Regions from separate parts of the Mesorhizobium sp. M7A.F.Ca.CA.001.10.2.1 genome, predicted to be linked through region 1. Evidence: predicted binding sites of a transcription regulator. Region 1 holds the regulator's gene; each other region holds the start of a gene.

Evidence for each region. Region 1 encodes PhoB, which activates phosphate uptake and scavenging genes when phosphate is short. Its sites were predicted from a motif close to TGTCATNNANCTGTCAT; they were not measured.
Region 2: a site for PhoB is predicted at 3,832-3,848, ahead of ugpB (sn-glycerol-3-phosphate ABC transporter substrate-binding protein UgpB). Genes of this name have one in related genera too.
Region 3: a site for PhoB is predicted at 2,145-2,161, ahead of EN964_RS15010 (LTA synthase family protein). Genes of this name have one in related genera too.

What each region holds. Positions count from the first base shown of each region.
Region 1 is NZ_RZQY01000503.1:206-4,438, reverse strand. Features, by position in the region: partial or broken gene EN964_RS25865 (D-xylose ABC transporter substrate-binding protein) at 1-214, opposite strand, end outside; gene EN964_RS25860 (ROK family protein) at 485-1,732, shown strand; gene phoB (phosphate regulon transcriptional regulator PhoB) at 1,749-2,438, opposite strand; gene phoU (phosphate signaling complex protein PhoU) at 2,455-3,162, opposite strand; gene pstB (phosphate ABC transporter ATP-binding protein PstB) at 3,189-4,013, opposite strand; partial or broken gene EN964_RS25840 (PstA family ABC transporter permease) at 4,031-4,233, opposite strand, start outside.
Region 2 is NZ_RZQY01000076.1:5,198-11,279, reverse strand. Features, by position in the region: gene EN964_RS07720 (sn-glycerol-3-phosphate import ATP-binding protein UgpC) at 1-514, opposite strand, end outside; gene ugpE (sn-glycerol-3-phosphate ABC transporter permease UgpE) at 522-1,370, opposite strand; gene ugpA (sn-glycerol-3-phosphate ABC transporter permease UgpA) at 1,380-2,264, opposite strand; gene ugpB (sn-glycerol-3-phosphate ABC transporter substrate-binding protein UgpB) at 2,459-3,769, opposite strand; gene EN964_RS07700 (EAL domain-containing protein) at 4,129-6,082, shown strand, end outside.
Region 3 is NZ_RZQY01000200.1:1,137-7,218, reverse strand. Features, by position in the region: gene EN964_RS15015 (pilus assembly protein) at 1-130, shown strand, start outside; gene EN964_RS15010 (LTA synthase family protein) at 172-2,130, opposite strand; gene fabD (ACP S-malonyltransferase) at 2,382-3,323, shown strand; gene fabG (3-oxoacyl-[acyl-carrier-protein] reductase) at 3,381-4,118, shown strand; gene EN964_RS14995 (acyl carrier protein) at 4,329-4,565, shown strand; gene fabF (beta-ketoacyl-ACP synthase II) at 4,600-5,862, shown strand; gene mltG (endolytic transglycosylase MltG) at 5,965-6,082, shown strand, end outside.

The DNA of each region.
Region 1 (4,233 bases):
GCTGCTTGCCGGGATTGGACTGCGCATCGGCGGAGATGTACTTGTCGCCGGCGGCCTCGATCGCCGTCTTCATGGCGGCCTCGTCGGTCTTCCAGCGTTCTTCCTGGAAGTTGGACCACGAAACGCCGACAACCTTGTCCTTCGCCTGCGCGACAGACGCGAGCGTCAGCGACATGGCGGCACCCGCCAGGATGGCGGCCGTGAATCTTTTCATATTATCCTCCCTGCGCCGCGTATGGCGCGACCAAACTGACCCGAGGGCCGGCACAGAGGCTCTATTTTTTCGAGCCTCGAAAAAATACTGGGCCAACGCCCGAACGCTGTCAACATCGATTCTGATGGATTTTGATGTCATTTCGAGTTTTTTTCGAGTCTCGGAATAAATAAATGACACGGCATGCAGCTTCTGCCAGTATTTACCGGCGTCACCGACAGCGTTCCAGGGGCAGGAGGAACCGCGGCGACCGGGAGGATATGAAAGAACATGTCGGTCGGAATCCGCCACGACGATCTGCGCCGCCGCAACCGCGCCATGGTGATCGCGGCAGTGCGCCGCGCCGGACAGCCGTCACGAACCGAGATCGCCGCGACCACAAGCCTCAGCCATTCGACCATCTCGGCGATTTCATCCGACCTGATCGTCGAAGGCATCCTGACCGAAAGCAAGCCGAGCGAGGCCGGCTCGCTCAAACGCGGCCGGCCGCAGGTCGGCCTCAGTCTCAATCCGGAAGCGGCCGCGGTAATGACCGTGGTGCTGTCGCTGAACTTCCTCTCCGTCGCCGTCATCGACTATGCCGGCCAGGTGATATCCGAGGAACAGCGCCGGCTGGACACGCTGACGATGTCGCGCGAGTCGCTGATCGGGGAATGCACGGCCATCGTGCGGCGCCGCCTGGCAGATCCCGACCTGGACGTGCGCAGCATCGCCCGCATCGCGCTGGCCATCCAGGGCATCACCGACACCCGTGCCCGCGCCATGCTGTGGTCGCCGATCACGCCGCACACCGACATCGCCTTCGCTGACATATTCGAAGACGAGTTCGGCATCCCTGCCATAATGGAGAACGACTGCAACATGATGGCGGTGGCGCTGCGCTGGCGCGACCCCGATCGTTACCGCGACGATTTCATCGCTATCCTTTTGTCGCACGGCATCGGCATGGGACTGGTGCTGAAGGGCGAATTGTTCACCGGCACCCATTCTTCGGGCGGCGAATTCGGCCACATGATCCATCGGCCGAACGGCGCGCTATGTCGCTGCGGACGGCGCGGCTGCGTCGAAGCCTATGCGGGCAATTACGCCATCTGGCGCAACGCCAGGCAGATGGGCGAGGATGCAGAACCCGTCGCCGATGTCAGCGACGCCGACATGCGCGCCCTGGCTGCCGCGGCCCGCGAAGGTGACGGACCCGAACGGGAAGCCTATCGCAAGGCCGGCGAAGCGCTCGGCTACGGCCTCGGCAGCCTGTTCGCGCTGATCGATCCGGCGCCGGTCGCCATGGTCGGTGTCAGCGCCGCCGCCTTCGACCTGATCGAGCCGGCATTGCGGCAAGCGATTGCCCAGACCGCCGGCGGCCAGCATTCCAAATCGATTTCCTTCGACACCGAGCCGAACGAACTGCCGCTGATCCGCGAAGGCTGCGCCATGCGGGCGCTGATCTTCGTCGATCAGGAGATTTTTGCGCCGGGCGTGCAGGCGAGATCCGGTTTCGGCGGCAAGAACGTGGCGTGAGTTCAAACGAGGGAGTTCAGTCCTCTCGGATGGCGTATCCGGCCCCACGGATCGTGCGGATGACATCAGGCATACGGCCATTGTTGACCGCCTTGCGCAGCCGGCCGACATGCACGTCGACCGTGCGCTCGTCGATGTAGATCGTCTCGCCCCAGACATTGTCGAGCAGCTGGCTGCGCGAGAACACGCGGCCTGGATGGCGCATCATGAATTCGAGCAGGCGGAATTCCGTCGGCCCAAGCCGGATCTCGCTCTTCTTGCGATAGACACGGTGCGACTCGCGATCGAGCACGATATCGCCGACCTTTAGCACGCTGGACAGCACTTCCGGCTTGGCCCGGCGCAGCAGCGCCTTGACCCTGGCCATGAACTCCGGCGTCGAGAAGGGCTTGACCAGATAGTCGTCGGCGCCGGTCGACAGGCCGCGCACGCGGTCGCTTTCCTCGCCTCGCGCGGTCAGCATGATGATCGGCAGCCGCTCGGTCTCGGGACGCATTCGCAGGCGCCGGCAGAGTTCGATGCCCGAAACCGCAGGCACCATCCAGTCGAGCACCAGAAGATCGGGAACGTTCTCCTGCAGCCGGATTTCGGCCTCATCGCCGCGCGTCACCACCTCGACCTGGTAACCTTCGGATTCAAGATTGTAGCGGAGCAGCACGCCTAGCGGCTCCTCATCCTCCACCACCATGATGCGTGGTGCGATCATCGGCTGGTCACCCTTGTTATGCCGCTGGCGCGGACATTGCCGTCTCGTCCTGCTTCGGACGATTGGCTGGCAGCTGCGTGCCGGTCAAAACATAGTAGGCATTTTCGGCGATGTTGGTCACGTGGTCGCCGATCCGCTCGAGGTTCTTGGCGCAAAACAACAGGTGCGTGCACGCCGTGATGTTGCGGGGATCTTCCATCATGTAGGTCAGCAGCTCGCGGAACACCGAGGTGTATTTGACGTCGATGCGTTCATCATTGTTTCTGAGCGTGGCAAGCGCTGCCGCGTCAGCGGCGGCATACTCGTCGACGACCCCCTGCACCTGGATCAGCACCAGCTGCGCCATCGCGTCGATCGAATGCGAAAGATCGTGCGGCGTGACGCTCAGCCCGACAGTGCCGACGCGCTTGGCGATGTTCTTGGCAAGGTCGCCGATGCGCTCGAGGTCGCCGGCCATGCGGATCGAACCGACCACCGCACGCAGATCGTTGGCCATTGGCTGGCGCTTGGCGATCAGCGTGATGGCGCGATCGTCCAGCTCGCGCTGGCGGGCATCCATGATCGCATCGTCGGAAACCACGCGCTGCGCCAGCGCATTGTCCGAATTGAGCAAAGCCTTGGTCGAGCCACTGACCATCGAGCGGGCGAGATCGCCCATGTCGCGGATCAGCTGGCTGATCTGCTCCAGATCCTCATCGAAAGATGCAACGGTATGTTCACCCATGATCTTCGTCCCTCATATGCCTGAGCTCAGCCGAACCGGCCGGTGATGTAGTCCTGGGTGCGTTTGTCGTCGGGGGTGGTGAACATCTTGTCGGTGGCGCCCTCCTCGACCAGATAGCCTAGATGGAACATCGCGGTGCGCTGCGACACGCGCGCTGCCTGCTGCATCGAATGGGTGACGATGACGATCGTATAGTTCTGGCGCAGTTCGTCGATCAGTTCCTCGACGCGAGCAGTGGCGATCGGGTCGAGCGCCGAACACGGTTCGTCCATCAGGATCACCTCGGGTGACACGGCGATGGCGCGTGCAATGCACAGACGCTGTTGCTGGCCACCGGAAAGACCCGTGCCAGGTTCCTGCAAACGGTCCTTCACCTCGTTCCAGATCGCCGCCTTCTTCAAGCTCGACTCGACGATCTGATCCATGTCGGCCTTGCGCTTGGCCAATCCGTGGATGCGCGGGCCATAGGCGACGTTCTCGTAGATCGACTTGGGGAACGGATTGGGTTTCTGAAACACCATGCCGACGCGCGCCCTGAGTTCGACGACATCGATGTTCTTGTCGTAGATGTCTTCTTCGTCGAGCGTTATCTTGCCGGTTACCCGCGCGGAATCGATGGTGTCGTTCATGCGGTTGAGGCAACGCAGGAAGGTCGACTTGCCGCAGCCGGAGGGGCCGATCAGCGCCGTCACCTGATTCAGGCGGACGTCGAGATTGACATCGAACAGCGCCTGCTTCTCGCCATAGAACACGCCGACCTTGTCGCCACGCATTTTGATCACTTCGTTCGACTTGGCGTTCATCTTATCGCCCACTGCATTTTCAAGGGACTGTTCGGTCATGATGTTCATACCAAAATGCCTTTTTTCTACCAGCGCCGCTCGAACCGACGCCGAAGCACGATCGCGGTGATGTTCATGGCCATGAGGAAGACGAGCAGGATGATGATCGCGCCCGACATGCGCTCGACGAAGGCGCGTTCGGCCTCGTTCGCCCACATATAGATCTGCACCGGCAGCGCAGTGGCCGGATCGAAAGGCGTCGTCGGTGGATCGGCGACGAAGGCGACCA
Region 2 (6,082 bases), on a different contig from region 1:
GGCCACGCAATTTGGCATCGAGATTGGAGAGCGGCTCGTCGAACAGGAAAACCCTCGGGTTGCGCACAATGGCACGACCCATGGCGACACGCTGGCGCTGGCCGCCGGAAAGCTCGCGCGGACGGCGGTCGAGCAGCGCCGAAAGTTCGAGTATTTTCGCCGTCGCGCGGACCCGGCTGTCGATCTCATCTTTCGGCGTGCCGCGGTTGCGCAGCCCATAGGCCATGTTGTCGTAGACTTTCATATGCGGATACAGCGCGTAGTTCTGGAACACCATGGCGATGTCCCGCTCGGTCGGACCGATTGAGTTTACGATCTTGCCGTCGATCGCAACTGTTCCCGAGGAGATGGTTTCGAGCCCGGCGATCATCCTGAGCAGCGTGGACTTGCCGCAACCCGATGGGCCGACCAGCACGCAAAGCTGCCTGTCGGGAACTGCGATTGAAACGCCCTTCACGGCCTCGAAACCGCTGGGATAGACCTTCTTCACATCCTTCAGATCGACGGTCGCCATCAGCTTCTCACTTTTCGGAATCGACCAGGCCGCGAACGAACCAGCGTTGCATCAGCACCACGACCAGGATCGGCGGCACGATGGCCAGCATCGCTGTAACCATGACCAGGTGCCATTGCGTATCGGCATCGGCGAAGGAGACCATCTTTCTGAGCGCGATGACGATCGTGTTCATGTTGCTGCTGTTGGTGACGAGCAACGGCCACAGATACTGCGTCCAGCCATAAATGAAGAGGATGACGAACAGCGCCGCGATATTCGTCCGCGACAGCGGCAACAGGATATCGAAGAAGAAGCGCCACGGCCCCGCACCGTCAACACGCGCCGCCTCCACCAGCTCACCTGGAATGGTCATGAAAAACTGTCGAAACAGCAATGTGGCGGTGGCGGAGGCGATCAGCGGGATGATCAGGCCGGCATAGGTGTCGATCATGCCGAGATCGACCATCACCTTGTAGGTCGGCAGGATGCGCACCTCGACGGGAAGCATCAAGGTGATGAAGATCAGCCAGAAGAAGGTCATGCGCAGCGGAAAGCGGAAAAATACGATCGCGTAGGCCGACAGGATCGAGATGAAGATCTTTCCCACCGCGATGCCGAGCGCCATGATCGTCGTGTTGAGCAGCAGCCTGCCGACGCTGACGCCGCCGATACGGCCGACACCGCCGAACAGCGCTTCGGTGTAATTGTTCCAGAACTGATCGCCGGGCAGGAGCGGCAATGGCGGCCTGAGGATCGTTTGCAGCGTCTGCGTCGAGGCAACGAACGTGTAGTAGATCGGGAAAGCAACGATCAATATGCCGAGGATCAGCACGGCGTGGGCGATGACGGTGCGGAGCGGTGACTGGCCGATCATCGCTCGCCCTCAGCCGTAATGGACTTTGCGTTCCACATAGCGGAACTGGATGGCCGTGAGCGAGATGACGATGACCATCAGGATGACCGACTGCGCCGCCGAGTCACCGAGGATCAGATTGACGAAGCCGTCATTGTAGACCTTGTAGACCAGCGTTTCAGTCGTCTTGCCCGGACCGCCCCCGGTGACGGCATGGACGATGCCGAACGTGTCGAACAGGGCATAGACGGTGTTGACGACCAGCAGGAAGAAGGTCGTCGGCGCAAGCAGCGGGAAGACGATGGTCCAGAATCGCTTGGTCTCGCCGGCGCCGTCCATGGCCGCCGCCTCGATCAAGGCTTTCGGCACCGCCTGCAGGCCGGCGACGAAGAACAGGAAATTGTAGCTGATCTGCTTCCAGGCAGCGGCGGACACCAGCAGGATCATGGCCTGGGTGCCGTTGAGCAGTGGATCCCAGGCGATGCCGAAACTTCTCAGCATGTAGGCCAGCGACCCGATCGACGGGTTGAAGAGGAACAGCCACAGCATACCGGCGATTGCCGGCGCCACCGCGTAGGGCCAGATCAAGAGCGTGCGGTAGAGACCTTTGCCGCGCACCACCTTCTCTGCCATGACCGCAAGCAGGAGCGCCACGCACATGGCGACGATGGCGGTCGCAAGGGAAAACACCACCGTGACCTTGATCGAGTTCAGGTAGGCCGGATCGGCAAGCACTTTCCTGAAATTGGCGAACCAGACGAACTTGGTCCTCAGTCCGAACGGATCCTGCCTGAGCATGGATTGGTAGAACGCCTGACCGGCCGGCCAGTAGAAAAACACGAGCGTGATGGCCAGTTGCGGCGCCACCAGCAGGTAGGGAAGGATCTTGTTGGGAAACACGACGCGAGGGGTCATGGAGCCACTCCGAGGTGATGAGGCGGGCGGCACGATGTAGCATCCCTCTTCGCCAAGATGGCTTTGACGAGCGTTTCGGATTGGGCATCATCGACCGTTGGCGAAATCGCAAGGGACGGCAAAACTCCCCTCGCCGAGGGGAGATGCCTGGCAGGACAGGTGGATGCGCCGTAGAGCAAGGACCTGCGCTCGCTCTAATTCCCCAGCGCTTCCTTGATCGCCGCATTGCCACGCGTAACCGCATTGTCGAGCGCCTGCTGCGCGGTTTGCTGGCCGGCGAGCATCTTTTCGAACTCCTCGTTCTGGATATCGCGCACCTGCGGCAGGTTCGGAAGACGTACGCCCTTGGAATTGTCGGTCGGCGCCTTACCCGTCATCTGCAGGATCGGGGTCTCGCGACCGACGTTCTTGTCATAGAAACCGGACTTCTTGGTCGCTTCATAGGCGGCAAGCGTTACCGGCAGATAACCCGACTTCTGGTGCAGGTATTCTTGCACCTCGGTCTTCGACAGGTAGGCGAAGAAGGCCGCGACGCCCTTGTATTCCTCGTCGGATTTTTCAGCGAAAACCCACAGGCTGGCGCCACCCGGCGTCGTGTTCTGCGGTGCGCCCTTGGCGTCGCTGTCATAGGGCAATTGGCCGATGCCGTAATTCATGCCGGACTTGACGATATCGCCAAGGCCGCCGGAGGATTCGGTCATGATCCCGCATTCGCCGGCGAGGAAGATCTGCTTGGCTTCGGAGGTGCGGCCGCCATATTTGAAGGTGCCGTCCTTGGCGAGGTCCGCCAGCGCCTGGAAGTGGTTGACGAAAATCGGCGCATTGATCTTGAGCTCGACATCGCCGCCGGCCAGACCGTTCTGCTGGGTGGCCCATGACACGTCATTCCAGGCCGCGAAATTCTCCAGATGGATCCAGGTCAGCCAGGTCGAGGTGTAGCCGCAGGCGGCCGCGCCGCTCGCCTTGATCTTCTTGGCGTCTTCCCACACCTCATTCCAGGTCTTGGGTGGGCTGTCGACGTCGAGACCAGCCTTCTTGAAGATATCCTTGTTGTAATAAAGGATCGGCGAGGAGGAGTTATAGGGGAAAGAGAGCATGGTGCCGTCCGGCTTCGAATAATAGCCGACTATGCCTGGCAGATACTGGCTCTTGTCGAAGGTCATTCCAGCGCTGGTCAACACATCGGCTGCCGGCTTGATTGCGCCTTCGGCTGCCATCATCACGCCGGTGCCGACGTCGAACACCTGCATGATGTCGGGCGCCTGGCCGGCACGGTAGGCGGCGATGCCGGCATTCAGCGTCTCGGGGTAGGTGCCTTTGAACACCGGAACGAGTTCATAGTCGCTCTGGCTGGCATTGAAATCTTTGGAGATCTTGTCGACAACTTCGGCATTGGCGCCAGTCATGGCGTGCCACCAACTGATCTGCGTGACAGCAAAAGCGGAGGTTGAGGAAAGCAGCATAAAGGTGGCGGCAACACCGGCCGCGAAGCCGAAGGACTTCATGTTTCATCTCCCGTTTGTCATTGGCGAAAGGGGCACTCCCGCAAAGGCAATATGTGTCGCTCATGACAATCAGACAACGGTTTTGTTGCAGATCGACGAACTTCACCCCTTTACCTCACGCCACCTCGCCTCCGCTTGGACGCATGGAAAGCCACACGGTTAGCCGGCTTAGCGCGACGACAAGCGCCAGGAACCACCGTCGGAACTGCCAAGCTGCCTTTCGGGGTGGCAGCCTTGATTGCAGCCGCTGCAACCCGAAGAGACACGCCAAGGTTGCAGGCGACTTTATCGATCCCTCAACGGCAACGCGCTACTCAATCCTGCTGCCCTGTTTATTTCCAAAGATCAGGTGAAATAAAATGCTGACGGTCTACAATTGTATCGTCAACGAACACGATCTGAGACTGGTCGCACTCGCCGCGCTGATCTGCGGAATTTCCTGTTTCTCTGCCGTCAACCTGCTTCATCACATAAGCCGCTCCACCGATCGGAACCGGCTTGCCTGGCTGATGATCGCGGCCACTTCGACCGGCTTCGGCATCTGGGCAACGCACTTCATCGCCATGCTCGCATTCACACCGGGCATACCCAGTGCTTACGATCCCGCACTTTCCGTGCTTTCGCTCGCTGCTTCGGTCACTCTGACGGCAGCCGGCATGTGGATCGCCACCTTGCGGAATGAGTTCGACTATCATCTCGTCGGCGGCGCCGTGCTGGGCGGCGGTATCGCGGCCATGCACTACATCGGTATGGCGGCGTTCGAGGTTCAGGGCCGCATCGAGTGGAACCTGTTGCTTGTCGCCGTTTCCCTTCTGGCCGGCGTGACGCTCGCGGCGCTGGCGCTGCGTGTCGTGCAGCGCCGTCCCTCCTTGAAGGCGACATCCGGCGGCGCGGTGCTGCTGACGCTGGCAATCTGCACCCTGCATTTCATCGGTATGGGTGCCGTCTCGATCTTCCCCGATCCCTCGATCGTCATATCCGAATATACGATCGAGCCGACCTCGCAGGCTTTTGCGGCCGCCGCCGCCACACTGGTGATCCTGGTTCTGTCGGCATCGGCGCTGTGGATCGATTTGCGCTTCCGTCGCCAGAAGCTCGAGGTAGACCGCATGCACGGCCTGGCCAATGCCGCCGTGGAGGGGCTGATCGTCTGCGACGGCCACCGCATCATCAGTGCCAATGACAGCATGGCGACATTGACGGGCATCGCAACAGCGACGCTGAACGGAATGCAGCTTGGCGATCTCTTCGGATCCGACATGTCGGGCTTCGGCGAACAGCCGCAGGAGGCCGAATTGAGCGGCCGCGATGGCACGAGCATTCCTGTCGAGCTGATCGCCAGGAGCATCGACTATTGTGGCAAGCCTCACAACGTGGTCGCGGTCCGCGACATTCGCGAGCGCAAGAAGGCGGAACAGGAGATCCTGCGGCTTGCCCATTTCGATCCATTGACCGGACTGGCCAATCGCCGCAGCTTTTCCGGCCGGCTGGAGACGGAAATCGCTGCGATGGGCCGGACCAGGAAAGGCGGCCAGCTTGCGCTTCTGCTGCTCGATCTCGACCGGTTCAAGGAGGTCAACGACCTGTATGGGCACGGCGCGGGCGACGCCATGCTGCAGAAGGTTGCGCACTGCGTTACCGGCATTCTTCGCCAAGGACAGATGGTGGCGCGGCTGGGCGGCGATGAGTTCGCCATCATCGCGCCGAACCTGACCGACCCGTTGGAGGCGGGCCGTATCGCCAACGCCGTGCTGACCGCCATGCGCGAGGAAAACCGGCTCTCGGTCGGCGGCGGCCTGGTGTCGGCCAGCATCGGCATTGCGCTTTATCCATCGGATGCCGAAAACCAGGCCAGCCTGATAAGCCACGCCGATACCGCGCTCTACCGGGCCAAGACCGAAGGCAAGGACACCTACCGCTATTTCGAAGCTTCGATGGGGGCCGAGGCCCGCGACAAGCGCGTGATGGAGCACGAACTGCGCCAGGCGGTCGCACGCCAGGAGTTCTACCTCGTCTATCAGCCGCAGAAGGAGATCAGCAGCGGGAAGATGGTCGGTTTCGAAGCGCTGGTCCGGTGGCGGCATCCGACGCGCGGCGACGTCTCGCCGAGCATATTCATCCCGGTCGCCGAAGACAGCGGCGCCATTGGCCAGATTGGCGAATGGGTGCTGACGGCCGCCTGCGAGGAAGCCGCCCGCTGGGAAAATCCGCTGACGGTGGCCGTCAACGTTTCGGCGGTGCAGCTCCACAACACGAATTTCAGCCGCAAGGTCCACGAAACCTTGCTGAATTCCGGCCTGGCGCCCGGCAGGC
Region 3 (6,082 bases), on a different contig from region 1:
CAACCGCGCGCTTTACAGCGCCTGCGCTTCTGATCCGAGCGGCTATTATGCAGTCAACGATCCGACCAAATTGCCGGACGTTTTCCAGCAGATCGCCAACAAGTTCTCGAAGCTGCAATTGACGAACTGAACGCGCGATCCGACACAGACGAGCCTGAGGGATCGTTGGGCTCAACTCGTATGGGCGACAACCTTGTCCTTGTCGACCGTTTCGGGGAAGAAGTCAGGCGCTGCCTGACGCTTGCCGAACATCATATCGTACTGCAGCAGGCGGAAATCGCGGATCGCCGGATCGATCTCCTTCTGCCGCGCCCAATCGGGCGTGGCTTCGCCAGCCGGCGTCAGCAGAAGATTGCGGTCGACGACACGGTAGCGTTCGCTCATCTCGCCCAGGAAGCCGGTGTAGTAGGGATGGCTGATTCCGGCCGTTTTCAGGATATGATAGGGCAGGAAGGCTGGGCTGACGGCACCCATCTGCTCAGCCGGCCCGGTGCGGTTCGACCAGATGACCAGCGGCGTCTCGTGATGCTCGAGAGCAGCCTCGGGCGACGCTTCCTTGCGCGGCGCGACATTGTCCTTGAGGAAGCCGGTTTCGACATAGACCGGCCCCAGCGGCGGCAGATGGTCGCCGAAGAAGGCGATTACGGTGGGGCGGGAGCGTTTCTTGGCCCATTCGACGAGGCGTTCGAGGCCGCGATCGGCATCGGCTGAGCCCTCGGCGTAGCTGAGTAGCGATTCGCGCGCCCACTGGCTGATCGGCGCCTGCACCCTATGCGTGGGATTGTAATAGCGGTTCGGCTCGTAGGGACCGTGGTTTTGCAGGCTGACCGCAAAGAAGAACACCGGCTCGTCGCTGGCGTCGGCCTCGCTGATGATCTCGTCGGTCATCGCCGCATCCGATGCCAGTGGCCCGCGCTTTTGCATTGGCGGCAGCGTCTCTTCCGACATGAAATCGTTGAAGCCGAAATCGGCATAGACCGCGCCACGGTTCCAGAACCAGTTGGTGCCGGGATGGATGGCGCGCGCCCGGTAACCCTGGCTCTTCAGGAAGGTCGCGAGCGAAGGCGTCGGCGTGCGCACATATTGCTGATAGGGGATGCTGCCTGCCGGCAGGAACGCGTTGGAGAAGCCGGTCAGCGCCTCGAACTCGATATTGGCGGTCATGCCGCCGAACTCCGGCGAGAACATCGAGCCCGAGCGCAGCGCCCGCACATTGGGGATTGGATCTGGCGTGATGGTGACGCCAGGCAACTTGGTCGGATCCCAGAAGGATTCGCTCATGACGATGATGATGTCCGGCTTCTCGGCCGGCACCGAGGCGGTCACATCAGGCCTGGCTATCGCTGCGATCGCCTTGTCGGAATAGCCCGGCGGCGCCGAGACATGCGCCATCGGCACGTTGAGGGCAAAGGCCAGCGCAAAGCCGTTGGAGGCATAGTTTTCCTTCTGGTCCCACATGATCGGGATGATCTGCAGCCGATCCCTGGTCCAGGAGAAGGTGGCGTAGTCCATGATCGAAACGAAGAAGGCGAGCAGCGGCACTGCCAGCGTCAGCCGCGCAAGGCGCCCCTTGCGGCTGAGTGCGGGAACCTTGCGGCGCCATAGCCGCCAGCCGTAGACGAGCAGCGACAGGCCGGCGACGATGCCGACGACCATGGCAAGCGCGGTCATCGGCCGTTCGCGTACCAAAAGCGGCAGCAGCGCGAAGATCTGGCGGGCATAGAGGAAATCGGTCGGATAGAGCGGATCGCCGAGATAGTGCGACTTCTGGTGACCGACGAAAGCAAGCGACAAGGTCAGCGGCGCGACGATCATCAGGCTCTGGTGGCTGCGGCCGAGCACCGCATCGAAGCCGATCAGGAGCAGCGCAAACACGACGATGGTGGTCCAGCCCGGCTTGAACGGCTGCAGGAAGAAGGAGATGGTTCCGGCAAAGTCGCCGCGCACGATCAGTTCGATGGCAAACACCAGGATAGCGGCAATCGCCAGGCTGATCAGCCCATAGCGCACGACCGGCCATCTCCTGCCCGGCAGATAGCCGGTGGAGGGGTCGTCTTCCAGGAACTGTGGCGCGGCCTTGCCGGTGCGTTTGTAACTCTTTGCCACTTTAACTTCCCCACCCAGCGACAAGCGCGTCACTCGATTGTCATGGAATTGTCACGCAAAGCTAGCGCCTGTAACGGAAATAAGAAGAGCCAGCAAACGAATCGTGAGCGGTTTTCATCAGGAGTGATCGCCAAAAACCCTTTCGCAACAGGCACTCGGCGGACGAGGCTGCCCTCGGGCAGGGTCGAACCGGGGTTGACTTGGCGCCCCGCCATGCGTCACAGGCAAGAAAAACCGTCTTCAGGCAAGCAAAACCAGCCCTTGGGAGCCCTCGCATGGCCGTTGCATTCACCTTTCCCGGACAAGGCAGCCAGGCGGTCGGCATGGGCAAGGATCTCGCCGACGCCTTCCCCGAAGCGCGCAGGGTCTTCCAGGAAGTCGACGATGCGCTCGGCGAAAATCTGTCGGAGCTGATCTGGGAAGGGCCGGAAGAGACGTTGACGCTGACCGCCAACGCGCAGCCGGCGCTGATGGCGGTGTCGCTGGCCGCGATCCGGGCGCTGGAATCGCGCGGCTTCTCGCTGAAAGGCAAGATCGCCTATGTCGCCGGTCATTCGCTGGGCGAATATTCGGCGTTGGCCGCTGCCGGCTTCGTTTCGGTTGCCGATGCCGCCCGGTTGCTGCGCATACGCGGCAATGCCATGCAGGCGGCGGTGCCGGCCGGCGAGGGCGCCATGGCGGCGATCATCGGATTGGAACATGCCGATGTCGAAGCCGCTTGCGCGGAAGCCGCCAAAGGCTCTGTCTGCCAGATCGCCAACGACAATGGCGGTGGCCAACTGGTCATCTCCGGCGCCAAGGCCGCGGTCGAACTGGCCGCGAAACTGTGCACCGAGAAAGGCGCCAAACGCGCGCTGATGCTGCAGGTGTCCGCGCCCTTCCATTCCGCGCTGATGGCGCCGGCCGCGAACGTCATGCGCGAAGCCCTGGCCGGCGTGGCAAAGAACGCGCCGGTGGTTCCCGTCCTCTCCAATGTTACGGTCAGCCCGACCAGCGATCCAGACGAGATCGCCCGCCGCCTGGTCGAACAGATAACCGGCCGCGTGCGTTGGCGCGAGACGGTGGAATGGTTCGGCGCAAACGGCGTCACCACGCTTTACGAGATCGGCGCCGGCAAGGTGCTTTCAGGATTGGCGCGGCGCATCAACCGCGATGTCGCCACCGCGTCGGTCGGCACCGCGGCTGACGTCGAGGCGGCCATGGCGGCGCTTGCATAAAGCGTCATTTGATCCCATCCCTGTAAAGGGTGTTCTCTTCTCAATCAGGAGACAAAAATGTTCGAATTGACTGGCCGCAAGGCGCTCGTCACCGGCGCATCCGGCGGCATCGGCGAGGCGATCGCCAGGATGTTGCATGCGCAGGGCGCGATCGTCGGCCTGCATGGCACCCGCGTCGAGAAACTGGAAGCGCTGGCTAGCGAGCTTGGCGACCGGGTCAAGCTGTTCCCGGCCAATTTGTCCAACCGTGAGGAGGTCAAGGCGCTCGGCCAGAAAGCCGAAGCCGATCTCGAAGGCGTCGACATCCTGGTCAACAACGCCGGCATCACCAAGGACGGCCTGTTCGTGCGCATGTCGGATGCCGACTGGGACAGCGTGCTCGAGGTCAACCTGACCGCCGTGTTCAGGCTGACCCGCGAACTCACCCACCCGATGATGCGCCGCCGCCATGGCCGCATCATCAACATCACCTCGGTGGTCGGCATCACCGGCAATCCCGGCCAGACCAATTACTGCGCCTCAAAGGCCGGCATGATCGGCTTCTCCAAATCGCTGGCACAGGAGATCGCCACCCGCAACATCACCGTCAACTGCGTCGCCCCGGGCTTCATCGAATCGGCGATGACCGACAAGCTCAACGACAAGCAGAAAGAGGCGATCATGGCGGCGATCCCGACGCGGCGCATGGGCACCAGCGTTGAAGTCGCGTCCGCCGTCGCTTATCTCGCCTCCAACGAAGCCGCCTACGTCACTGGCCAGACCATCCACGTAAATGGCGGCATGGCTATGATTTGACGAGGTTCGGCAGCAACGCCGGCGGGTTGTGAAAAGAGACCATTTCGGCTTGGACCTCAGCTATTTTTCGTGTAATGCGGCCCGCAACCCGGCGGTTCGGGCAAAAACCGGTCCGTAGTCGTTGCGTTTCCGGCAGGACCATCTTTCAGCTTGATTAGCGGCATTCTGCCCGCTAACGAAGACAGACAAACAAAAGACGAGGATGCCCAAATGAGTGACACCGCAGAGCGCGTCAAGAAGATCGTCATCGAGCACCTTGGCGTCGATGCCGACAAAGTGACGGAGCAGGCGAGCTTCATCGATGATCTGGGCGCCGACAGCCTCGACACGGTCGAACTCGTCATGGCGTTCGAAGAAGAATTCGGCGTCGAGATTCCCGACGATGCGGCTGAGACCATCCTGACCGTTGGCGATGCCGTGAAGTACATCGACAAGGCTTCGGCCTGACGCTTTCCGCAGTCATCACCGGGGAGGACCTGCGATGAGGCGTGTCGTCGTCACGGGCCTTGGGTTGCTGTCGCCGTTCGGCATGGGCTTCGAGCACAGCTGGAAGGAACTTCTGACCGGCCGCAGCGCTGCCAAGCGCATCACTGAGTTCGAGGTGGAGGATCTTGCCTGCAAGATCGCCCACGTCATTCCGCGTGGTGACGGCAGCAATGCCACCTTCAATCCCGAGGCCGTGCTCGAGCCCAAGGAACTGCGCAAGATCGGCGACTTCATCCTTTACGGGATTGCCGCCGCCGACGAGGCGCTGAAGGATTCCGGCTGGGAACCCAAGACGCATGAAGAGCGGTGTGCCACCGGCGTCCTGATCGGCTCCGGCATCGGCGGCATCGAGGGCATCGCCGAGAACGCGATGATCCTCAAGGAGCGCGGCCCGCGCCGCATCAGCCCTTTCTTCATCCCGGGCCAGATCATCAATCTCGTCTCCGGGCAGGTTTCGATCCGGCACGGACTGAAAGGCCCGAACCATGCCGTCGTCACGGCCTGTTCGACCGGCGCGCACGCCATTGGCGATGCTGCCCGGTTGATCATGTGGGGCGATGCCGACGTGATGGTCGCCGGTGGCGCCGAAGCGCCGGTGACGCGGCTGTCGATCGCCGGCTTTGCCGCATGCCGGGCACTGTCGACGGAACGCAATGATTCGCCGCAAACGGCGTCGCGACCCTATGATCGCGACCGCGACGGCTTCGTCATGGGCGAGGGCGCCGGCGTTGTCGTGCTCGAGGAGCTCGAACATGCCAGGGCGCGCGGCGCCAAGATCTATGCCGAGGTGACGGGTTATGGTCTCACCGGCGACGCGCATCACATCACCGCGCCCGCCGAGGATGGCGATGGCGCCTTCCGTTGCATGACGGCGGCACTGAACCGGGCCAAGTTGACGCCGGCCGATGTCGACTACATCAACGCGCACGGCACCTCGACCATGGCCGACACGATCGAGCTCGGCGCGGTCGAGCGGCTTGTCGGCAATGCCGCATCGAAGATTTCGATGTCGTCGACCAAGTCGTCGATCGGCCATCTGCTTGGGGCGGCGGGTGCCGCCGAAGCGATCTTCTCGATCCTTGCCATCAGGGACAATGTCGCGCCGCCGACCATCAACCTCGACAACCCGGAACGCGAAACCGCGATCGACCTGGTGCCGAACAAGCCGCGTGCCCGCCAGATCGACGTGGCGCTGTCCAATTCCTTCGGCTTTGGCGGGACCAACGCGTCGCTGGTCTTCCAGCGCTACAATGGCTGATCGTCCGGCTGCCGGGCGGCGCTTCGGCGTGCCGTCAATTTTGCCATATTCGCCCCTACTCTGCCGCTGGGGATTCGTTGGGCGATCAAACGGTAGGGCGAAATGAACACAAATCCGGCAGGCAACGGAGAATTCGGGCAACGGCCGCCGACATCCGGCCCGATCGTGCCGAAAACGGCCAGCGAAGCGTTGCGGCCGGAGGCTGGCACGCCGCCGCCGA